Regions from separate parts of the Lactococcus lactis genome, predicted to be linked through region 1. Evidence: predicted binding sites of a transcription regulator. Region 1 holds the regulator's gene; the other holds the start of a gene.

What was found. The regulator NrdR, encoded in region 1, represses ribonucleotide reductase genes. The targets are predictions, from matches to a motif close to ACACNATATATNGTGT.
Region 2: PYW37_RS06335 (deoxynucleoside kinase) is a predicted target of NrdR. The motif match lies at 1,876-1,891, and genes of this name have one in related genera.

What each region holds. Positions count from the first base shown of each region.
Region 1 is NZ_CP118969.1:1,804,360-1,816,707, reverse strand. Features, by position in the region: gene PYW37_RS09010 (DHH family phosphoesterase) at 1-413, shown strand, start outside; gene rplI (50S ribosomal protein L9) at 410-862, shown strand; gene dnaB (replicative DNA helicase) at 868-2,235, shown strand; gene PYW37_RS08995 (Veg family protein) at 2,430-2,687, shown strand; gene PYW37_RS08990 (phosphotransferase family protein) at 2,756-3,529, shown strand; gene trmB (tRNA (guanosine(46)-N7)-methyltransferase TrmB) at 3,651-4,304, shown strand; gene nrdR (transcriptional regulator NrdR) at 4,423-4,869, shown strand; gene PYW37_RS08975 (DnaD domain protein) at 5,185-6,360, shown strand; gene dnaI (primosomal protein DnaI) at 6,360-7,241, shown strand; gene PYW37_RS08965 (NADPH-dependent oxidoreductase) at 7,234-7,956, shown strand; gene PYW37_RS08960 (pentapeptide repeat-containing protein) at 7,953-8,579, shown strand; gene der (ribosome biogenesis GTPase Der) at 8,686-9,996, shown strand; gene PYW37_RS08950 (helix-turn-helix domain-containing protein) at 10,103-10,327, shown strand; gene PYW37_RS08945 (Rgg family transcriptional regulator) at 10,328-10,726, shown strand; gene PYW37_RS08940 (hypothetical protein) at 10,726-10,950, shown strand; gene PYW37_RS08935 (KxYKxGKxW signal peptide domain-containing protein) at 11,397-12,348, shown strand, end outside.
Region 2 is NZ_CP118969.1:1,245,013-1,257,360, reverse strand. Features, by position in the region: gene PYW37_RS06360 (MIP/aquaporin family protein) at 8-745, shown strand; gene PYW37_RS06350 (DNA recombination/repair protein RecA) at 1,045-1,248, shown strand; gene PYW37_RS06340 (RecA family protein) at 1,362-1,583, shown strand; gene PYW37_RS06335 (deoxynucleoside kinase) at 2,064-2,714, shown strand; gene PYW37_RS06330 (LOG family protein) at 2,717-3,271, shown strand; gene PYW37_RS06325 (nucleoside 2-deoxyribosyltransferase) at 3,255-3,734, shown strand; gene PYW37_RS06320 (BMP family lipoprotein) at 3,799-4,851, shown strand; gene PYW37_RS06315 (FAD:protein FMN transferase) at 5,031-5,954, shown strand; gene PYW37_RS06310 (NADPH-dependent FMN reductase) at 5,970-6,575, shown strand; gene PYW37_RS06305 (NAD(P)H-dependent oxidoreductase) at 6,629-7,840, shown strand; gene PYW37_RS06300 (RecA protein) at 8,216-8,350, shown strand; gene PYW37_RS06295 (P-loop NTPase family protein) at 8,424-8,729, shown strand; gene PYW37_RS13265 (hypothetical protein) at 8,663-8,905, shown strand; gene PYW37_RS06290 (MarR family winged helix-turn-helix transcriptional regulator) at 9,165-9,656, shown strand; gene PYW37_RS06285 (hypothetical protein) at 9,653-10,444, shown strand; gene PYW37_RS06280 (MerR family transcriptional regulator) at 10,924-11,325, opposite strand; gene PYW37_RS06275 (flavodoxin family protein) at 11,541-12,014, shown strand; gene PYW37_RS06270 (aldo/keto reductase) at 12,031-12,348, shown strand, end outside.

The DNA.
Region 1 (12,348 bases):
TACGCTCTCGTGGAGCTGATAACGATTTAATTAAAATGATTATGGCTACTGACTTTGATAAATATAAGAAGGCCAATGAAATTGTTCTTAATGCAAAAATGGTTTTACCAGGAATTGCTTTAGGAGTTGGACTTAAACATCAAAAATATGATAATATAGCAACAGCAAAAGCTGCTGACACTCTCCTAGATATGGCAGGGATTACTGCTGCATTTGCAATTACACAACATACTAATGGCTATATTTCTATTTCTGCTCGTTCTCGAAATGGTTTTAATGTTCAAACGATTATGGAGCAAATGGGTGGGGGTGGACATTTTAATAATGCTGCAACCCAAATATATGAAAAATATATCGATGAAGTGCAAGAAGATTTAATTGAAATACTAAAAGAAAGAGAAAACGAAAAATGAAAGTTGTATTCTTAGAAGACGTTAAAGGACAAGGAAAAAAAGGTCAAATTAAAGAAGTACCAACAGGTTATGCTCAAAACTTTTTAATTAAGAAAAATTTGGCAAAAGTTGCTACAGCAGCTGCTCTTTCTGAAGTGAAAGGTCAAGCCAAAGCTAAGGAAAAAGAAGAAGCAGAACTTTTAGCAGAAGCAAAAGCCCTTAAAGAAGTTCTTGAAAAAGAAGACACTGTTGTTGAAATCAAAATGAAAGTTGGACAAACAGGTCACACTTTTGGTGCTGTAGATAAAGCAGATATCGCAAAAGCCCTTAAAAGTCAATTTAATCTCAAGTTAGATAAACGCAAAATTCAATTGATTAACAAAATTCAAGCTTTGGGAACAAAAGATGTACCAGTTAAACTTCACCGTGATGTGACAGCCGTGGTTAAAGTCAAAATTAGCGAGGCCTAAACTAAATGCCCGAAATTGATTTAATAAAAGCCCCGCCTCAAGACCTAGCCGCTGAGCAGGCCGTTCTTGGGGCTGTTTTTTTAGATAGCGAACGCTTAGTCGAAATTAAAGAATTTTTAAGTTCAGATGATTTCTATAAAAATGCTCATAAGATAATTTTTCGGACAATGGAAAAATTATCTGATGCTCGTGAAGCAATTGACGTCTTAACCATTCGTTCACATCTTGAAAATCAAGGGGAGCTGGAGGCAATTGGGGGGATTGCTTATATTGCAGAACTTGCCACCGCAACCCCCACCGCAGCAAATGCGGCCTATTATGCCAAGATTGTTGCTGAAAAATCATTACTCCGTCAACTGATAAATCGTCTAACTGAATCAGTCGAAAAAGCTTATGAACAAGATTCACCAGCGGACGATATTTTAGCTCAAGCAGAAAAAAGTTTAATTGACGTCCAACAAGGACGTAATACAAATGGCTTTAAGAAAATTTCTGATGTCCTAGCGATTCATATGGATGACCTTGAGCAAAAAGCTCAACAAAAGTCTAATATTACAGGTATCGCAACAGGTTATCCCGCTTTAGATAACATGACAACAGGTCTTCATGAAGAAGAATTGATTATTCTTGCGGCTCGTCCAGCGGTTGGTAAAACAGCTTTTGCCTTAAATATTGCTCAAAATATTGGGACAAAGCAAGACCGGACCGTTGCAATTTTCTCTCTTGAAATGGGGGCAGAAAGTCTTGTCAGCCGGATGATTGCTGCCGAAGGTTCAATTGATTCACACAGCTTACGTACTGGACAATTAAATGACCAAGAATGGAATGATTATTTCATGGCAACAGGGACTTTATCAAGAGCAAGTATTTATATTGATGACACACCAGGGATAAAGATTTCTGAAATTCGGGCGCGTTCAAGAAAATTAGCCCAAGAAACAGGAAATCTTGGTTTGATTGTTATTGACTACTTACAATTGATTTCTGGAACTGGTCGAGAAAATCGTCAACAAGAAGTTTCTGAAATTTCTCGTCAGTTAAAAATTTTAGCTAAAGAATTAAAAGTTCCTGTTATTGCCCTTTCACAGCTCTCACGTGGAGTGGAACAACGTCAAGATAAACGACCAGTTTTGTCTGATATCCGTGAATCTGGGTCAATCGAGCAAGATGCCGATATTGTCGCATTTCTTTATCGAGATGACTATTATGAACGTGGAACTGGTGAAGATGAAGACGGTGAAGAGATTCTGGAAGATAATAAAGTTGAAGTTATTATTGAAAAAAACCGTTCAGGAAGCCGTGGAACAGTCGAATTACTCTTTATTAAAGAGCATAATAAATTCGCAAGTATTGATAACCGATATGGCGACTAGATTTTTTTGACTAATTCGTGTTATAATATGAGTAATTGTCTAATTCTCTTTATTAATAAAAATGAACGATAAAGAATACATTATAAAATTTGATTCTTTTAATCAAAAAAGAGAGATATAATCAAGGATAAAATTAGATTTATAAGGTAAGCGTTCGGAGAAATCCGACTTTTACGTCTTATTTGGAGGAAAAAATGGATAACCAAAATCAAGAAATAGGAAAAATCGTTGACATTCGTGAAAAAGTTCAAGCACACTTGGGTGAAACGATTGAAATTACTTCACAATTTGGTCGTAAACGCGAAAATCGTCATAAAGTGAACTTGATTGAAGCCTATGCAACACATTTCATTATTGAAAATATTCCGGCTCGTGGTCCTAAAACAACTGAGTCATATCAATATGCTGACATTTTGACTCAAACTATTTTAATTCACTATCCAAACGCATAAGTTTGAGGAATAAAGTAAATGGTTCAAATAATGATTAATAGATTTTTAAAGGAAAGGAGGAGATAAGGATGATGAAAGCCGATTGGGATATGACGCCTGTTAAAGGTGGCTCTGGCAATGCATTTTTTGGGAAAAGTGATCAGGAACGCGTTTTTATTAAAAAAAACGGCAGTCCATTTTTGCCGAGTATTTATCTTGAGGGAATCACGCCAAAAGTCTTATGGACAAAACGTACGGCTGAAGGCGATACCTTATCTGCTCAACCTTGGATTGACGGTCATACACTAAGTCCTGAGGATATGGAAGACCGCCAAATTAATCATATTTTAGCACATTTGCATGACTCAAAAAAATTGGTTGAATCTTATAAGAAGTTGGGAAGTCAAATTATTCTTCCTGAACAATTATTAGAGGATTGTGTCCAAAATACTGAGGCTTTACGAACAAATCATTTTTTGTCAGGAATCATTGAAGAAATGCGTCAACAAGTTCCCGAAATCAAAAATGAAGAGGTCGTAGTCGTTCATGGCGATGTCAATCATAAAAATTGGTTAGTGGATGATAATTCAGGAAAAATTTATTTAGTAGATTGGGATACCGTCTTTTTATCAGATTCAATGGTTGATATGGCACATGTTTTATCACATTATATTAAACCAAATAACTGGTCTTTGTGGTTGATGACATCTGGTGTTAGACCTCGTTCAGATATTATGGATAAAGTGGCTTGGTATGGAAAACTTTCTTTTCTTCGCCAAATCTCTGAATATCTTTCTAGAGGAAAAATGAAAGAAGTGAATCAAGAAATCTTGGGACTTCGTAAATTTTGTGAATTATTTTAGTAAAAATAGGCTAGGGTTTGGACCTTCCTATTTTTTGGCTTATAATTGAATAATAAAAATAAAGAAATAGAAGATCACTTTTGCTGATTTTCTATCAAAAATTAAAAAATTGAGGTAAAAATTGCGCGTCAGAAATCGTAAAGGGGCAGGCGAAATGCTTGCTGAAAACGCACATATCGTAGTTGAAAATCCAGCGGACTTTAAAGGACGTTGGTCAGAACGTTTTGGAAATGATCATCCGATTCATATTGAAGTGGGTTGTGGAAAAGGAGCTTTCATCACAGGAATGGCAGCTCTTCATCCAGAAATAAATTACATTGCAATTGATATGCAATTATCAGTTTTATCTTATGCTTTAGATAAAGTAATTGAAGCAGATTTGCCAAACGTACAAATGATGCTTGTTGATGGAGCTGCTTTGAGTGAATATTTTGCTGATGGTGAAATTGACCAAGTCTATTTGAACTTTTCTGACCCTTGGCCAAAAGGACGTCATGAAAAACGTCGTTTGACTTATAAATCTTTTCTTGCAACTTATGAAAAGATTTTACGTCCTGAAGGTGAAATTCATTTCAAAACTGATAATCGTGGATTGTTTGAATATTCTTTAGTTTCTTTAGCTAACTATGGCATGGAACTTAAAAAAGTTTGGTTAGATTTACACCAAGACGAAGAATTTGCACCTCAAAATGTAATGACCGAGTATGAGCAAAAATTCTCACAAAAAGGTCAAGTAATTTATAGATTAGAAGCAAAATTTTTGCCTAAGAAGTAAATAAGTTGCTTTCTGTCATTAAAACTAATGAAAAAAATTACTGACAGAATAAGAAAGTCTAAACCAATTTTCTGTCAGTAAAATTAATAAGAATTTATTATCTATTAAGGAGAATAAAATGAGATGTCCAAAGTGTTCTTCTGAAGAATCAAAAGTTGTTGATTCAAGACAAGCCGAAGATGCTATTCGCCGTCGTCGTGTTTGTGAATCATGTGGTTTTCGCTTCACAACCTTTGAACGTATCGAAGAAATGCCCCTTTTAGTCATCAAAAAAGATGACAAACGTGAACCCTTTAATCGTGAAAAAATTGTTCGTGGTTTAGTTCGTTCAGCATACAAACGCCCAGTATCAAGTGAAGATATTGAAACAACAGTTGCAAATGTTGAAAGAAAAATCCGTCAACTAGACAGTAATGAAGTTGAATCAGATGTCATTGGTGAATTTGTGATGCAAGAATTAGCTGAATTGGATGATATCACCTATATCAGATTTGCCAGCGTCTATCGTTCATTCAAAGATGTCAGTGAATTAGAAGAGCTCCTTAAAAATATTACCAAAAAATAAATCCGTCAGTAAAAAGCGACTGAATAGGGAGCATTTTATCGGCAGATAAAAGAAAGATCAGCTCGCTGAACTTTCTGTCAGTAAAAAGCGACTGAATAGGGAGCATTTTATCGGCAAATAAAAGAAAGATCAGCTCGCTGAACTTTCTGTCAGTAAAAAGTGACTGAATAAGGAACATTTTATCGGCAGATAAAAGAAAGATCAGCTTGCTGAACTTTCTGTCAGTAAAAAGTGACTGAATAAGGAGCATTTTATCGGCAAATAAAAGAAAGATCAGCTTGCTGAACTTTCTGTCAGTAAAAAGTGAGGAAAAAAATGAGAGCGGGAGATTCATTTACAATGCTTAATCGAGGAAAGACCAGCTTTGACGCTGAGGCTTTTCGTCTGCTCTATTTACCAATCATTGGCACGGATGCCTTTGCGCTTTATCAGTTAATGCTAAGCTTCTCTACTGGAAGAATTTCTCACTTTTTGGAATATCTAAATCTCGGCCTCAATCCTTTTATTGAAGCATTAGATAAATTATCTGGCTTATCATTAGTTCGTGTTTATGATGATCATACCAGTCTTTATTTTGAAGTAAAAAGTCCGCTAAATTTTGAAAATTTCCTTGCAGATGATTTTTATAGACAACTTTTGATTTCAAGAATTGGTGAAAATCGAGTAGCTGCTTTAGCTAAAAGAATGGAACCAAAAGGAAAAGAAATTTCCAAGAAATTTCATGAAGTTTATAAAGTTAGTTTTGACTCACAAGCTCAACAAAACCCTTCAAATACAAATGAACGTTTTGAAATGGGGGCCTTTAAAAGTATTATGGAACGTCAAGGCTATCATTTAAACAATGAAAATCAAGACTCCTTAACGCTCTATTCACTAGCAGAAAAATTTGAACTCAATTGGTACGAATTATTCAAGCAAGCAGAAAAAACAGCCAATGCTGATAAAACTTTGAACATGAATAATTTGATGAGAAGTCTTTCAGGAGCTAGCCAACCGCAACCAGCACTTTCAGCTTTTCCTAAAGCATTTGCCGATTTGATTGTCATCAGTAAATCTCATGAACCAGATGATTTCATCCGACAGATAAAAGCGCAAGCTGGAGGATTTGTCAGTTCGGAAGAACATAAGCTTTTAACTAATTTAAGTCGCCAAAATTTGCCAGCAGAAGTCCAAAATATTTTGATTCACTATGTTTTAGTACAGCAAAAAAATGCGTCGTTAAATCCAAATTTTGTAAATGCATTAGCCAACGACTGGATGAGAAATGAAGTATTTACAGCTGAAACAGCGGTAAAACGAATTTTGGAACGAGAAGAATTAGCTGCTGCTAAAGCAAAAACTGGAGCAGAAAAACGACCAATGAAAATCAAAAAAGAAGCACCAAAATGGTCAAATCCAGATTATGAAAATAAGACAAGCCAAGAAGAACTTGCAAAACTTGAGAAAATAAGGCTTGACTCTCTCAAAAAACTGAAAGGAGAGCAAAATTAATGGAATCTATCGGAGACATCTTAGGGAAACGTCAAGACATCCGTGAAAATTTTGAAAAATTAGTCGCAGAAGTATTAAAAAATGCTGATGTGCAAGCTTTTATTGCCCAACATCAAATGACTTCTGACGAAATTCAACGCTCTTACTCCAAGTTTTATGAATACGTTCGTGAGCATGAAAAATTTGAAAAAGGTGAAAAACGGGCAGCTGATGGTTATGAACCTGTTTTAATCATGAATCACGGCTATGCTGATGTTTCATATCAAACGACAAATGAATTGGCGCAGCAACAAGCAGCTCAAAACCTTTTGCGACGTGTGAATATTATTGGACTTCCAAAAGATTTAAAACAAGTCACTTTGGCAGATATTGCCCTTGATGATGTTCAAAGAATCAAACCATACCAAGCCCTAGTTGATTTTATTACTAATTTTCCCAAGAAAAAAGGACTTTATCTTTATGGAGATTTTGGTGTTGGGAAATCTTTCATGCTTGCGGCAATGGCAAACGAATTAGCCAAAAAAGGAATTTCAACAACTTTACTTCATTATCCCACTTTCATTTCTGATTTAGATTTTGACAATGCCAAAGTCTGGGTCAATGAAATAAAAGCCAGCCAAGTTTTAGTTTTGGATGATATTGGGGCAGAGCAAAACAACGCTTGGGTTCGTGACAGTATTTTACAAGTCATTTTACAACATCGCATGCAAGAAAATCTCCCGACTTTCTTCACTTCAAATTTAAGAATGGAAGAATTAGAACAGCATTTAGCCGAAACCAAGCGAGCTGATGAAATTTGGCCAGCAAAACGTGTTATGGAACGCGTGAAATATTTGGCAGAAGAAATGCGATTAGAGGGGACGAATAGACGTCATGACTGAAACAAATGAAACGATTGATTTAATGATGAATCACACTTCGGTCAGAAATTTTACAGAAGAAGCAATTGAGCCTAAAGATTTGGAAAAAATCTTAAAAGCTGCTCAAATGGCATCAACATGGAAAAATTTCCAATCATATTCTGTGATTGTTGTAGAATCACAAGCTCAAAAAGATGCGATTTATGAATTTCAACCACAAAAATCAATCAAAAATTGTGCAGCATATTTAGTTTTTGTTGGCGATTTAAATCGTGCTCAAAAGGCAGTCGAATTGCATCAAGGTAATTTCCAACCGCAAGGAATTGAAAGCTTATTGATTACATCAGTTGATGCCGCAACAGCTGGACAAAATGCGCTTCTTGCAGCGGAATCTTTAGGCTACAACGGGGTGATGGTTGGCTTAATTCGAGACCAATCCTCAGAAATTTCTAAAGTCTTGAACTTGCCAGATTATACTTATCCTATTTTTGGCATTGCACTCGGTAAAGCCGCACGTTTGAACAAAGTAAAACCACGTCTTCCTTTGGAAGCAACAGCTTTTAAAGAAAAATATGTTAAGCAAACGTCTGAAACCATTGAAAAATATGACCAAGTTCAAGAAGAATATGCTGGAAATAGACGCTTAAACAAATGGTCTGAACGGATTGTTGACCAGTGGGGCCAACCAGAAATTTCAGCTTCAACAGAAAATTTAAAGGCGAAAAAATTACTGTGAAATTAAAGAAAATCTTAGAACCAAAACTTCCAGCCACCTATCAAGTAGCCACAAGTCAAGATTTTATTGATGGAGAAATTTATCAAGCAGAATTTATAGATAAAACTTTGACAATCAATCAAAGAACTATTTTTTCAGGTTGTTCTTTCAAAAACACAACCTTTGAATTTACTGACAATACGATCAGTGAATTTACAGATTGCCTTTTTGAAAAATGTGATTTTTCCAATTTAAACTTCAATAAAATTGGCATTTATCGCTCAATCTTTAAATCCTGCAAATTGCTAGGAACTGATTTTACTGAAAGTCACTTACAAGACCTTCAGTTTACAGAAAATCTAATGACTTATGCAAATTTTTCAGGTTCTACCTTAAAGTCAGTCCGCTTTTTAGAAAATGAAGCTAAAGAAACCTTCTTTACTGCCTGTAATTTTAAGAATGTGGAGCTTTTAAAAAATCAATTAGAAGCAGCAAATTTTTGGGAAACAGCACTTGCAGGAATTGATTTTTCTACGAATCAATTTGAACACATGGAAGTTACACCTCAACTCGCTAAAAATATGAAGATAAGTCTTAGTCAAGCCCCATTTTTTACTAGCCTGTTTGGCATTGAAATTATCTAAAATGAACCTCGAAACCCAAATCTAAAATTATATAGTCTATGGATTACAACCTCCTTCACTATTATAATTTTTTATCCAATAAGTAAACAAAGAAAGAAATAAAAATATGAGCTTACCTACAGTAGCCATCGTTGGCCGTCCAAATGTCGGAAAATCAACGATATTCAACCGTATTGCAGGAGAACGCATCTCAATTGTCGAAGACATTCCAGGTGTAACTCGTGACCGTATCTATGCCACAGGAGAATGGTTAACCCGTAAATTCAATATCATCGATACAGGTGGGATTGAACTTTCAGACGAACCTTTCATGACTGAAATTCGTGCGCAAGCTGAAATTGCCATGACCGAAGCAGATGTTATCATCGCTGTTGTTGACGGAGAAACAGGTATTACAGATGCCGATGAAGCCGTTGCTAATATTCTTTATCGTACAGACAAACCAGTTATTCTTGTTGTCAATAAAGTCGATAACCCAGAACGTCGAATGGAAATCTTTGATTTCTACTCACTTGGACTTGGCGATCCTTATCCTGTTTCAGCCGTTCACGGGATTGGGACAGGGGATGTCCTTGATGCAATCGTTCAAAATCTTCCTAATGAAATTGAAGAAGAAAATGAGAATGTCATCAAGTTCAGCTTGATTGGCCGCCCAAACGTTGGGAAATCATCTCTTATTAATGCTATTCTTGGCGAAGACCGCGTAATTGCAAGTCCAATTGCAGGAACAACTCGTGATGCGATTGACACACACTTTGTCGATTCTGAAGACCAAGAATTTGTCATGATTGATACCGCCGGAATGCGTAAATCAGGAAAAATTTACGAAAATACTGAAAAATACTCAGTCATGCGTGCCATGCGTGCCATTGACCGTTCAGATATCGTTTTGATGGTGATTAACGCTGAGGAAGGAATTCGCGAATATGATATGCGTATCGCTGGATTTGCTCACGAAGCTGGTAAAGGAATTTTGATTGTTGTCAATAAATGGGATACTCTTGAGAAAGATAACGATACAATGAAAAACTTTGAATTAGAAATTCGGACAAAGTTCAAATTCCTTGATTATGCACCAATCGTTTATGTATCTGCTAAGACAGGACAACGTCTGAATAAACTCCCAGATATGATTAAAGAAATTCATCATGCACAAAACTTACGTATTTCAAGTTCTGTTTTGAATGATGTCGTTATGGATGCTGTAGCGATTAATCCAACTCCGACGGACAAAGGAAAACGTTTGAAGATTTTCTATGCAACACAAGTAGCGATTAAACCACCAACTTTTGTTGTTTTTGTCAATGAAGAAGAACTCATGCACTTCTCATATCTTCGTTTCCTTGAAAATCAAATCCGTAAAGCCTTTGTTTTTGAAGGAACACCAGTTCATTTGATTGCACGTAAACGTAAATAAAAAAAATTCACTGATTTTATCAGTGTTTTTTTATGCAAAATAATTGAAAAAATATTAAATTTGAAATATACTATTAAAAAAATTAATTTAATTGAAATAAGATTAAATGGTATATTTTAAATACGGGAAAGCCTTCCATGACCTTAGAATTCAACATGGGTTTTCGCTTTCAGCCTTTGAAGAACTGGGGATTGCAAAGTCAACCCTCTCAAATTTTGAAAATGGTAAAAGCATGCTCTCTTTTGACCGACTTGATTTTGCACTTCAAAAAATGAATGTTTCTCCATTAGACTATAGTTTAATGATTAATAATGGCGAGCAGGATAATTAGATTTCGATTTTTGATGAAATTGAGCATGCTTATTATCAAAGAAATATTAAACAACTTCAATATATATACGAAATCAATAAAGAGGGCTCAAACGAGCAAAAGTTAATCGCATTTTCTGCAAGAGGACTATACCGACGGTTGACTATTGAGGAGCTTAACGAAATAGAATTTTATCTAAAAGGAGTTCAATTTTGGGGATTTTTCGAGCTTTCTATTCTGGCAAATATAGGAGATAAGCTCGACAATTCCATAATTGATAATATCATAGAGGACCTCCGCTATGATAAAGCCTACTATGAAAATAATCTCTATTATCGTGTACTGATCTATCGTTTTTTTTATAAAATAATTTTTAAATTTATTGATAGCGAAAAAAGGAAAAGGCTCAAGAAATTCTGATGATTTCCAAACAATTTTTTATGCCTGGTGATGTGATGAGTCATGTCATTATAAATTTTGCTGAATCTTTTTATTGTTATTATTATACGGATAAAAAACAGGGGAAAATGCAGCTTCAGGAAACACTAAAGTTTCTAAAAAAAATAGGAGCAGAAGATTTTCGAAAAACCTTAAAGCTACAGTATGATAAAAGAATACTAAGAGAAAATCGTTCTGAAAAATGAACTTTTTATTTAAATATTTATTAAAGCAAAAATTTAATACAAATAATGATAGCACTAAAATCATAATGTACTTATAAAAAATAATTATCTAAAAAAATATAGCTAAAGTAATATTACGAAAAGATTACTTGCAAAAAAAGACATATAAAAACCGTTCTTTTAAATGAACGGTTTTTATTTTATTTTTAAAGTCTATGGAATACGTGATTTACAAGCTATTGATTTACAAAGAGTCAGAGGATAATTTAAATTTAGTTCTAAAAAAAACAATATTACATTGCAAGAAAGTTTTTAATTACATTAAAAAGCTTGCTTCTGTTTTACTTGATGAAATAAAAGTGCAATGTTAAAATGAGGTCAAGACAAAAAGAAATGAGATGTTTTCTCAGTAAAAAAAGAAATTCTACTCAGTAAGAGATGAATAACTAGAAAGTGAGGTATAAAGCATGTATCGTTCTAAGCATCAAAAAGGTTATACAACCAGTCATGAAGTAAAAACAACTCGCTTTCGTACTTGGAAATCAGGGAAAAAATGGCTATATGGTGCCACCGTTTTGACTCTCACAGCTTCAACTCTACTTCCTATTGGAAACCTAGCTTTCCAACCTAAAACAGAGAAAGCGCAAGCAGCATCTGTTTCATCCGGAACACTTGTTCCAGGAAATACAAGTTATGACACAGGAGGACATACCTACTCTGGAACTGAATTTGCTAATTCTTCAAACTATGCTTTATATGGTAAAGCAGTTGTAGCAAGTAATTGGATTAATCTTGTTTCATCAACAGCTAATAGTGTTGGTTTAGGAATATTTAATGGATCAGTTTCAGCTATTTCAGCAACAACAGGTTTTACCTTGAAGTCAACAATTAAAGTTGATTCAGGAAGTTCTCTGACTGATTTCACAAAATCAGGAGATGCCATCGGGGTTATTTTAACAGGGGCATCAAAGGCACAGTTAGCAGCAAATGCTCAATCTTCTCAGGCGACAAATGATGGGCTTGGAATTAGAGGTCTGCCTAACACAGTTTTCCTCGGCCGCGATCTTTATTCTAACTTATCCAACGTCTCAACCGGTTCGTTGACAGGAATTGACGGATCTGCAACTGTAAATGGTTGGACAGATGGTCCAGGAGTTGTAATGGCAATTCGCAATACGGATAGTAGTGGAACTTTACAAGCTGCTAATTATCCTTCATTAGGTAGTGCTGCTCCCTATAGTCCCGTGACCAACACTCAAAATGGGACAGCCTACACCTTTGCAACCGACACAAGCTATGCATTAGGTGTCGCCTCTCCTATTACATCGTCCGTACAAGAACCTATTACAGTCACTTGGACTCCTGATGCAACAAATACTGCAAGCACAGGCTATACTTCAGGGACTTTAACATTTAATT
Region 2 (12,348 bases), 560 kb from region 1:
AGTCAATATGCACTCAGAAATGGTACAGTTACTTGGTGAATTTTTAGGCACATTTATCTTAATCCTTCTTGGTAACGGTGTGGTTTCAGGCGTTGTCCTGAACAAGACGAAAGCTACAGGAGCGGGTTGGGTTGCCATCACACTCGGTTGGGGCTTTGCAGTAATGATGGGGGTTTATGTTTCCGGATTTATGTCGCCTGCCCACTTGAATCCAGCAGTAACAATTGCAATGGCAATGATTGGCAGCTTTAGCTGGAGTCTGGTCTTCCCTTATATTATCGCACAAATGCTCGGGGCAATGGTGGCCAGTATTATCCTCTATCTGATGTTTTACCCTCACTATGCGGAAACTAAAAATCCAGCAGATATCTTGGGGACATTTTCTACAGGTCCTGCCATTCGCCAGACGAGTTCAAACTTAATCAGTGAGATTGTGGGAACAGCAGTCTTAACGACAGGTATTCTGGCCTTTGGTCAATACGCAATTACGCAAACTTCAGGTGTTTCACCTCTTTTAGTGGGTGCTATCATCACAGCTATTGGTTTATCACTTGGTGCAACAACAGGATACTCTTTAAATCCCGCACGTGACTTAGGCCCCCGTATCATGCACGCTATCTTGCCTATCAAAGGCAAAGGGGATTCAGACTGGTCTTACGCATGGATTCCTGTCGTAGGTCCAATCATTGGAGGTAGCTTGGGCGCCCTTCTCTTTAACATGGTTATTCAATTTGCAAGTAAATAAACTGAAATAATATACAAAAAAAGAGTTAGACAAAGTTCTAACTCTTTTTTTAAAAAATAAATGAGCCATAAGAAAAAATTTTCTATAATCAAAGTCACATAATCAATTGAGAAAAAATTTAATTCAAATATAATTCTTGATGATGATGGGAAGTCTGTCCAGCATGTTCAGGCAGTACTTACTGGTATTCTGTCATTAGACTGTGCAATTGGAAGTGGTGGTTATGCAAAAGAAAAGGACGTTTTATAGGACTGTTCGGGGCAGAATCCTCTGAAAACCTTGAGGTAAAATCGGAAAGTTTGATATTCGTTCAACCAGATACAGGCGAAGAGGCCTTCAATATGATTAACGAGTTTATCAAAACAGGGGCCTTTGATTTAATTGTTGTCGATTCGGTTGCTGCTCTGACACCTACTTTAGAGATAGATGGAGTGAGTATTCCAGGTCAGCAAGCTAAAATGATGTCAGAACAGCTCTCTAAGCTCGTTTCAAAAGTCAACTAAACAAAGACGGTCATTATCTTCATCAATCAAGTGCGTTCAACCATGAGTGGACTATTCTTAAATAAAGAAACCACTCCAGGGGGGCAGCACTAAAATTTTATTCTTCTGTACGGATTGAAGTTAAATCAGGACAAAAAATCAAAGATGGCATTGATACTATCGGTAAGAAAACCACGCTTCATACCGTTAAAAATAAGGTATCAGCTCCATATAAAAAGCCAACTGTTATTAATGTATTTGGAGATGGATTCTCTCAAGAAATAGACGTGGTCACATTAGCGATTCAAATGGGTGTGCTTAAGAAGATGAACGAATGGTACTCGTTTAATGGTTAGAAGTTAGGTCGTGGAATTTTTAGCGTTAAGAAATAACTAGCAAGTCATCAATTTGTTTTTGAAACGCCTAAAAACTTAACCAGAGAGTCGCTACAATTTTTCTAAAATAAACAACTTACATAAATAGTATTATGTAAATAAAAAAGTTAACTACCAAGAGTCGACTTTTTTATTTGTAAATTTATGTTAAATAAAATAGAAATATCACATTTTTTTATTAAATAAATCGCTTAGTAAAAGCTATACACAAACAAATGTAAAAAAAGTTTGACATTTTTGCAGTTTAAACACGCTACTATATGTTGTGTTGTGCTATAATAAAAAGCGTCACAAAACACAACATGTAGTAACTTGTGTTTTATTGACGTTTGTTTCACGTGGTAACATACAAAATCGTCTTATTTTCTATCAAGAAAATGAGCAGTATATATTAACTCTTATAGTCTATATTAATAGATTTATTAGAATAGGAAGGACATAATGTCAGTGTTAGTATTAGCAGGTACAATTGGAGCTGGAAAAAGTTCCCTTACAGAAATGTTGGCCAAAGAATTAGGTACGGAGGCTTTCTATGAAAGCGTAGATGACAATAAAGTTTTACCTCTTTTCTATAAAGATCCTCAAAAATATGCGTTTTTACTTCAAATATATTTTTTAAATAAGAGATTTGATTCAATAAAACAAGCATTATCAAACAATAATAATGTTCTTGATCGATCGATTTATGAAGATAGTTTACTTTTTCACCTTAATGCTGACCTGGGAAGGGCAACAAAAACAGAGGTTGAAGTTTATGATTCATTATTAGAAAATATGATGCAAGAAATCAATATATTAACTTTTAAGAAAAAACCAGATTTACTCATTCATATCAGTGTCTCCTTTGAAAAAATGTTGGAACGCATCCAAAAAAGGGGTAGAAAATTTGAACAGTTGGAATATGACCCAAGTTTGTTTGACTATTATAAAGAACTCAATAGAAGGTATGAAGATTGGTTTGATAATTTTGATATTTGCCCTAAAATACAAATTGATGGTGATAAATTTGACTTTGTAGAAGAAGAATCAGCGCGTAAGATTGTTTTAAATAAAATCAACGATAAATTAAAAGAAATTGGAAAGGACAAGTAAAAATGAATGTTACAGTATTTTTATCAGCACGAGATGGAAAAAATCCTATCCATAGGATTAAAAGTCAACGTTTAGGTGAGCTACTACCCAAATCTGGACATACTTTGGTTTATGGAGGCTCTATGGAAGGATGTATGGGTGTGGTATCTGACGCTGTTTTAAAAAATCATGGTAAAGTAATTGCAGTATATCCCGATGGAATACTACCTTTAGAACCTCCTAGACAAAATGCAACCGAGTTACATTTAGCTAAAACTATGGATGAACGTAAACATAAATTAATCGATTTTGGTGATGCTTTTGTTATTCTCCCAGGCGGATTTGGAACAATGGAAGAGGCATTTCAGTTATTAACAGAAATGTCAATCGGTCAAACGTTAATCAGACCCGTAATTTTTATTGGAATCAATTTTTATAAACCCTTATTTGAAATGGTGCAGCATCAAATTGAAGAAGAAATGTTAAGCTTAGAAGTGGTTAAAGAAATGTACCTTGTAGATACAACTGAGGAAGCAATGCAATTAATTGGAGATCAAGAATATGAACAAATTATTTAATAAACCTGTAAAAGTCTATTTAGCAGGACCTTTTTTTAGTGAAAAACAGATACAAAAAGTGGAACAACTTGAAAAAGCGCTCCTAGATAATAAGACAGTATCATCAATATTTAGTCCAATGCGTTGTCAACGCCCCGAAGAACTAGCAGAAGAAATAGAAGATTTCACACCCGAGTGGGCAAAAATAACGATGGAAAATGATGTAAAAGAAGTAGAAGCCGCAGATATTATTATTGCAATTGTGGATTTTGATGATGAAGATACAGATTCTGGAACTGCGTGGGAATTGGGCTATGCAATTGCTCAAGAGAAACCAACGGATTTGATTCGCTTTGAAGAAACTGTCCCTACTAATATTATGCTTACGGAACGCAACCGAGCTTTCTTTACTGAGATAAATCAAATTAGAAACTACGATTTTTTGGCATCACCAGCAATTCCTTATAGCGGTAAATATCAATAAGAAATAATTATGATTAAACGAAAGTAAATTTGAATAATAAAAATTTTTTGGGGGAAATCTTTCTATGAAGAAGCAAAAGATAATTGTGAGTGCTATTGCGCTCATATCATTATTTAGTCTTACAGCTTGTGGATACAACAGAGAAAATCAATCAGGTAAAGCAAAAACGACTCTAAAGGTGGCACTTGTTCCAGGAACAGGAGGAGTCAACGATCGCTCATTTAATCAATCCGCTTGGGAAGGATTACAGGATTGGGGTAAAGAAAACAATTTAAAAAAGGGGGTAGGTTATAATTATTATCAGTCAAATTCAGATTCTGAATATATAACAAACTATAACTCAGCTAAACAAGCTGGCTATAAACTACTTTTTGGTATCGGTTATTCGCTGCAGGATGCTACAACGATAGCGGCTAAAAATAATCCTGATTCAAATTTTGTCATTATAGATTCTGTTATCACAAGTCAAAAAAATGTTGCGTCAGCAACATTTGCAGATAATGAAGCAGCTTATCTTGCTGGTGTCGCAGCAGCTAAGGCATCAAAAACCAATAAAATTGGTTTCATTGGTGGAATGGAGTCAGATATTGTAACCCATTTCGAAAAAGGATACATTGCTGGAGCCGAGTCTATAAAGCCAAACATTCAAGTTAAAGTTCAATATTCAGGAACATTTACAGATGCTGCGAAAACTAAAACAATTGCAGCTGCCATGTATGCTTCGGGAAATGACGTTATCTTTCAATGTGCTGGTAATGCTGGGTCTGGGGCTTTTAATGAGGCAAAATCATTAAATAACAATAGAAAAGAATCAGATAAAGTATGGCTTATAGGTGTAGATCAGGATCAAAAATATTTAGGTAAATATACCTCAAAAGATGGTAAAAAGTCTAACTTTGTTTTAGTTTCTACTATTAAAGAGGTGGGAGAAGTAGTTAAGGATATATCTGAAAAGACGAAAAATAATAAATTCCCTAGCGAAGAAGTCATTAAGTATGACCTTAAAAATGGAGGTGTTAGCCTAGGGCTGGATAATGTTACTTCAGAAATCAAAAACTCTATTATACAAGCTAAGGAAAAAATTGTTTCAGGAAAAATCATTGTTCCTGAAAAATAATATTTTATACACAAAAAGGAAGCCTTAATGGTTAACCTTTTATTTTTTTCATAATATAAATTCAAAATATAAAACAAAATACCACTATTTGTACAACTAATATTTATCTATGTAAGCATTATCTTTTTGAAAGTATTATAATAAACTTGTTTAATGCTATACGAAAGTGAGGATAATTATTGAAGTTAAGTCAACAAATTCATATGATGGGAACAACAATTGACCTTCTCATTGAAGATGATCAGGCAGACCTGAAATTAGAAATTGCTTGTCAATTACTCGATATCTATAACAAAAGATTCAGTGCTAATGACTCTGAATCAGAATTATCTCAAATTAATCATCAGGCTGGTCTCAAACCAGTACAGATCCATCCTGAGTTGTTTGAACTTATTAAAATAGGTAAAAAGGAAAGCTTATCTACTCCTAGTAATCTTAATATTGCTCTAGGCCCGGTTACACAAGCTTGGCACATCGGATTTCCTGATGCCAAGCTACCGGATAGTCAGGAGATACAAAAATTACTTTTATTGAGTAATCCAGAAATGATTATTTTAGATGAAGAGAACTTAACCGTTTTTCTTCAACAAAAAGGAATGATAATAGATTTAGGGGCATTAGCTAAAGGATATATCGCTGATCAGATAATTAAAAAAATCAATGCAAGTTCCATACTAATTAATCTTGGAGGAAATGTTCTAGTTTCAGGACCAAATTCTAACAGAGAATCAAGTTCTTGGAATATCGGGATTCAATCTCCAACAAAACCCAGAGGAATGCATGTTGGAGTAGTATCGATAGAAAACCAATCGGTTGTAACCTCGGGCATTTATGAACGTAGCTTTGAGTTGGAAGGAAAAACTTATCACCATATTTTTTCATCTAGGACCGGCTATCCTATAGAGACTGAAATGGCAAGTTTAACAATATTAGCGGATAAATCATTAACTTGTGAAATTTGGACCACGCGGCTTTTTGGATTACCCATTTTGGATGTTCTTCAAATAATAGATGACCGACCAGAAATAGAGGGAATTATTATTACTAAAGCCGGTCAAATTTTATATTCAGAAAATATAAAATCACATTTTAACTTAATATAGAAAAGAGAATAACCAATGAAATTAATTGGACTCGTGGGAAGTAACTCTAAGAAATCAACTAATCGTATACTTTTACAGTATATGCAGAAGCATTTTACGGAAGGGGTTGAAATTAAACTTATTGAAATAAAGGAATTTCCAATGTTTAATAAACCTGCTAGCATGAAGCTACCAGATATCGTTCAAGAAATATCTGAAGAAATTAAACTATCTGATGGTGTGATCATCGCTACCCCAGAATATGATCACGCAATTCCAGCAACGTTAATGAATGCTTTAGCTTGGTTATCATATGGAATAGACCCATTTTTGAATAAACCTGTTATGATTATAGGAGCTTCGTATGGTACATTGGGTTCATCTCGTGCTCAACTTCAATTGAGACAAATTCTTGATGCACCTGAGCTTAAGGCCAATGTTATGCCTGGCTCAGAATTTTTACTGGCTCATTCTTTACAGTCATTTAATGAAGCAGGCGATTTATCTGATATTGAAGTTGCAAAAAATTTAGAAAAACTCTTTAAAAGTTTTCAGCTCTTCGTAAAAATGGTCGCAAACTTTTCCAGTGCAAAGGAATTTATCCTCGAAGATACTGAGAATAAAGAATCATTGAATAAATAAAAAATATGAATATCTATTCGTAAACAAGAATAGTAATATAGAAGGTAAATAATATGAAATTTGTCGGAATAGTAGGTTCGAATGCTGAACAATCTTATAATAGAAAGTTGTTAAAATTTATTCGACGTCATTTTAAATTGAAGTTTGAACTTGAACTTTTAGAAATAACTGATATCCCAATGTTTAATCAAGATATTGATGCTTCAGATAATTTTAATTTAAAACTCCTTTATAATAAAATTACTCGTGCTGATGGTGTAATTATAGCAACACCTGAGCATAATCATACAACTACTCCAGCACTTAAAAGTGTTATTGAGTGGCTATCTTATGATTTACATCCTTTTGAGCATAAACCAGTTATGATTGTTGGTGCTTCCTATTATGATCAGGGGTCTTCACGTGCTCAACTTCAATTAAGACAAATTCTTGATGCACCAGGTGTCAACGCATATGTATTACCTGGTAATGAGTTTTTACTTGGTAAAGCTAAAGAAGCTTTCGACAATAATGGTAACCTCATTAATTCATCTACTATAGAATTTTTAGAACTCTGTCTTGATAACTTTACGAAGTATGTCGAAGTTGTTTCGCATTTAAAAAAACCAAAGCCTCTTGATCCAGAAGATTTAACAGTAGGAAAACCCATTTCAACAACAATAAAAGGAATCGATCCAGATGATCCTCACTGGGTTGAAAAAGCTTCTGAGCAAGTTGGAGCAGTATCTGGAGATACGTATGTGAAGCTTAATCACGGTTTACTTACAGTGGATCAAATTAATATGTTTCTAGATTCTATGCCTTTTGAGCTAACGTATGCGGATGATAATAACCAATTTTTATATTATAATAACAAACATCAAGACCCAGAAACTATGTTAGCAAAACGGATACCCGAACAATCTGGGAATCGGCTTTCTACTGTCCATAGCTCACTTCCACCTCAAAGAATGAAAAATGTAGAGTGGGTTATTGCAACTCTTAGGGCGGGCAATCAGGAGTATGTTCGGACTGCTATTCCAGGAAAGAATCCGGATTTAATTAATACTCATAATTATCAAGCTATGTACTACCCTAATGGTGACTATGCTGGTATCAATGAGATTGTGCTCAATTTTAAACCTTGGCTAGACTGGTACTTGAATCAAACTGGTCAGCATCTATCAGGAGGAAATAAAGTCGATGCTACAAGTGGTGCATCTTCAACGTCAAATACAACTATTGAAAATGAAACAGATGCTACAAGCGGTGCATCTAGTCATTAATAAAGACTAAATACATTGCTCATAAAGTGTACTATGTTAATATTTTTATATCGAGCTATCATAATATTATCATCAAAAAGACAACTAATTAATGTTAGTTGTTTTTTATTTATCATAAGATATTAAAATATAATAACTGTGATCAAAAATTCTTTCGAATTATAATATTCTTTATTGAATTTTCTTGAGTAAAGAACTTGAGAAGGACCCAACTTTTGCTAACTGATAAGGTAGGCAATAAGTACGGGAATGATTAGAGGACTTTTAAAAAACTATTTTTGGGTGAGAGGAACAATTTTTTTCACTGCCATTCTATCATTAGATTGTACCCTTGGTATTAGTGATTATGCAAAAGGACATGTCTAGAGTTATTTGGTGCTGACACCTGATACTGAATATACTGAAGATATTGGGGTAAAATCAGAAAGTTTGATATTTGCTCAACCAGATACAGGCGAAGAAGCCTTTTATATGATAAACGAGTTTGTAAAAAGAGGGCTTTTGATTTAATTGTTGTTGATTCGGTTGCTGCTCGGACACCTGCTTTAAAAATTGAAATATTCCAGGTCAGCAGGCTAAAACGGTGTCAGAACAACTCTCTAAGCTCCTTTCAAAAGTCAATCAGACTAAGACGGTCATTATCTTCATCAATCAAGTGCGTTCAACCATGAGTGGACTATTCTTAAATAAAGAAACCACTCCAGGAGGTTCAGCACTAAAATTTTATTCTTCTGTACGAATCGAAGTTAAATCAGGAGAAAAAATCAAAGATGGAATTGATACTATCGGAAAAAAACAAGTCTTCACATTGTTAAAAACAAGGTGTCAGCACCTTATAAAAAGCCAACTGTTATCAATGTCTTTAGGGATGGATTCTCTCAAGAAATAGACGTGGTCACTTTAGCGATTCAAATGGGAGTAGTTAAAAAGATAAATGAGTGGTACTTGTTCAACGATCAAAAGTTAGGACGTGGAATCTTTAATGTTAAGGAGTATCTGGCAAGTCACCAATCCGTATTTGAAACACTTAAACATCTTACTAGAGAGTCGCTACAATTCTACTAAACACATCGTATACATAAATTTTATTATGTATTTATTTTTAGTCACTGCATTCAGGTAAGTGGCTTTTTTTTCTTAGTTGTTGGGGTCGATATTAAGTTCAATTTGTAGTCGTTATACTTTTTACAAAAATTAGAAATATTCTTTGTTAAACATTATTCACAAATCAAAATACTTTACAAATATTGTATAGTACTATACTATATTATTATCAAAGCTCCGAACTTTGATAATAATATAGAACTAAATTAAAGGAGGATTTATGACTAAAATAGAAAATCAAGATTTCAATACATTAGTTGAAAATTTTTTCAAAGTAAATAATAAAATTACACAGATTCAAAAAATACCTCTATCATTTCCAAATGGAATTAAATTATCAACTAATGCTCTTCATCTAATAGAGGTAATAGGTAAACACCCTGATTCAAACATAACAGATCTTGCTCAAATATTAGAAGTTACCAAAGGTGCGGTTTCGCAACAAATACCAAGGTTAGAAAAGCAAGGCCTTATAAAGAAGAAAAAATTTGATTCTAATAAGAAAGAGATATTGTTATCATTAACAAAAGAAGGTGATGAAATATTCGTCTTTCATGACAATATGCACTTGAAACTATACAAGGATATTCAGAAAGATTTAGAAAAACTAACTTCAATAGATTTGGATTTGATAAATCTTATTTTAGAAAAAATTGTAGCCAGCATCAATCAATACCAAGAGGAATATAGAGATAACGGAGAAAGAAAATGAAAATTAATAATGAACTAATATTTGAAATTAACGGTGAGAAAGTAACACATGATATAGTTTATAACTGGGAATATAAGAGAATGATTGCTGTTCATAAAACGCTTGCTAAGATGGAGGGGGTTAAATTTTCACCGTACTTTGATAAGTGGGTCAAAGAAAAAAATATAGATGCTATGCGTTCAGAAATTTTGAGAATTAAAATACAATTGGGAATAGAAAAGATGCGATCAGAGCTTAAAGCTAAGACCAAATTGGCAAACATTATTTCAAAGTTTTCTAATGTTCTGAGCAACAAAAGAAAATTCAGTATTACAGAAATTGTTGTACCCAATACAAATCTTACTCCAAAGGAACTGCTTGATAGAATAATTGAAATAATGATGGTAAATAATGATAAACATCTAGAAATTAATCTAAATACAAACCCCGACCATTATGTTTTACAAGAAGTGTCTGATGATGTTCAAGAGGTCTTAGAGACAACTGGTGGCTCACCACTACCAACTCATTTCTTTGCACATTATAATGATGAAGAAAAGCTGGTATCTACGTTCGATCCTAAATTTGAAGTTCAAGCTCCAGGTACAGCAAGATTAGAAGATGGAACGATAATTGGTGGAGTTCGCCATCAAGTTGGACGTGATAAAGATGTTTTGAGATTTAGAGCTTTAGTTGAGTTTCCAGCTGTTTTACCAAATTATATGATTAAAGAGCATCAACTACATTTAGCTTGTGAGTTTGGACATTGGATTAGTGCAGCTATTGATGATAATAATTTTAAATCTTAGAAATGAAATTTGTTTGAACTATTGGTTGAGCGGTTATGAATGCTGAAACAGAAATAGCCTTCGGATGATAAAAAAATTTAGTGTTAAAAACAATGAAAAAATAAACCATAAAACATCATATTTTGGTATTTTTAAGTTTTTTTTGGAATTATATTGATATTAGGGTCGGTATTGAATAGTATTATTAATTTTAATACTAGACTTACAAAAATTTATAGCTATATGCTTTGAGAAAAAGCAAACTTTTTCGGAAAGATATACCAAAAAATGAGAGAGCGTTATTATTTTAATCGTTAAAAATAAGATAAGAATCTTTCGTATCAAGAAAGTACTCGGAAAGTCCCAATCTATCTTTGGTACTTTAAAGAACTACTTAGAGAAAATCTATTTATATTTTTTATTAAATTCAACAAATCTAAATAATTTAAAATACTAAAAAATGACTGCATAATTGTAGTCATTTTTTTAAATATAATTTTTTACTCTTTACTTTCGGCTATGAGATTGCTCTCATATCTTATAGTACCATTAAGTACATCATTATAGAACTTTTGCTTATTATCAATATATTCTATTGAATCCTCAACTGTTTTAAGTTTAGCCAAAAGCTCTTGTTTTTTCTTAGCCAACATAATTTTTCGTTCATTAATTGTATCTTGTCCCTTAAGGCAGTATTCCAAGTATTGTTGCATTTCTATAATTGACATTCCGCACTGTTTTAAACATGAAAGACTATTAATCCAATCTACATCATGCTTACTAAAAACTCTATAATTATTTTTATCTCTTTTAACATTAGGAATCAATCCTTTGTTGCAATAAAATTTGAGTGTATCATATGTCATATCACATAAATCACAAACTTCTTTCATAGTATACATAAAAAAATCTCCTAAAATAATATTTATTACTTGACCGGGTGTTACACACGAGTAGTATACTTAAATAGTACCAGAAATTAATAATATAAACAAGGAGATGTGATATACACTTATTTATATTATTAGGTATTTTAATTATAATGACCTCATCAGCTTGGGTACATTAAGTAAAGTGGCTTGCTATATTAGGTCAATCAAAATGAACGGAGGGCGATGTGAATAATCAAATATTGTTTATTAATTCAAGTCAGCACCTGAACGGAAATACAGTCCAGATGGGGATGAGACTTCTAAAAAAATATGATTACAAAACTTTGAGCTTAATAAATTATAAAGTCGGATTTTTAGGGCAAAGTGATAATAATGATGAGTTAGACAAGATATTTACTGAAATTAAAAATAGTAAAGTACTAATCATTGGAACTCCAGTTTATTGGCACTATATGAGTGGTGCATTAAAAACGTTCATAGATAGAAGTTCTGAAAGCAGTCTGGAAAATCCCTTCAAAGGGAAACATCTATACTTTTTCCTCCAAGGTTCAGCTCCGACTGAACTTTCAAAGGAATTAATCCTCTACACTATGGAAAGATTTGCAACTCAAACAGAAATGATTTGGGAAGGTGCAGCTACTAATGAGAGAGAATTGCATCTATTAAAAGTCAAATTTGAAAAAAATAACAGAATTTAAGAAAGTGAGATAAAAAATGAAAACATTTAAATTAAACAATGGGGTAGAAATTCCTGTATTGGGTTTTGGAGTCTTCCAAATTCCACAGGAACAAACGAAACAAGCTGTATTAGATGCAATTGAGGTAGGTTATAGACACATTGATACAGCTCAATCATATTTTAATGAAGAAGAAGTTGGTGATGCTATTGCCGAAACCATTGTTCCTCGAGAAGACTTATTTATCACCACTAAAGTATGGTTCAGTAACTATGGATATGAGAATACGAAAACTTCTATTAAAATATCACTAGAAAAAATGAAACTTGATTATCTTGATTTAGTATTACTTCAT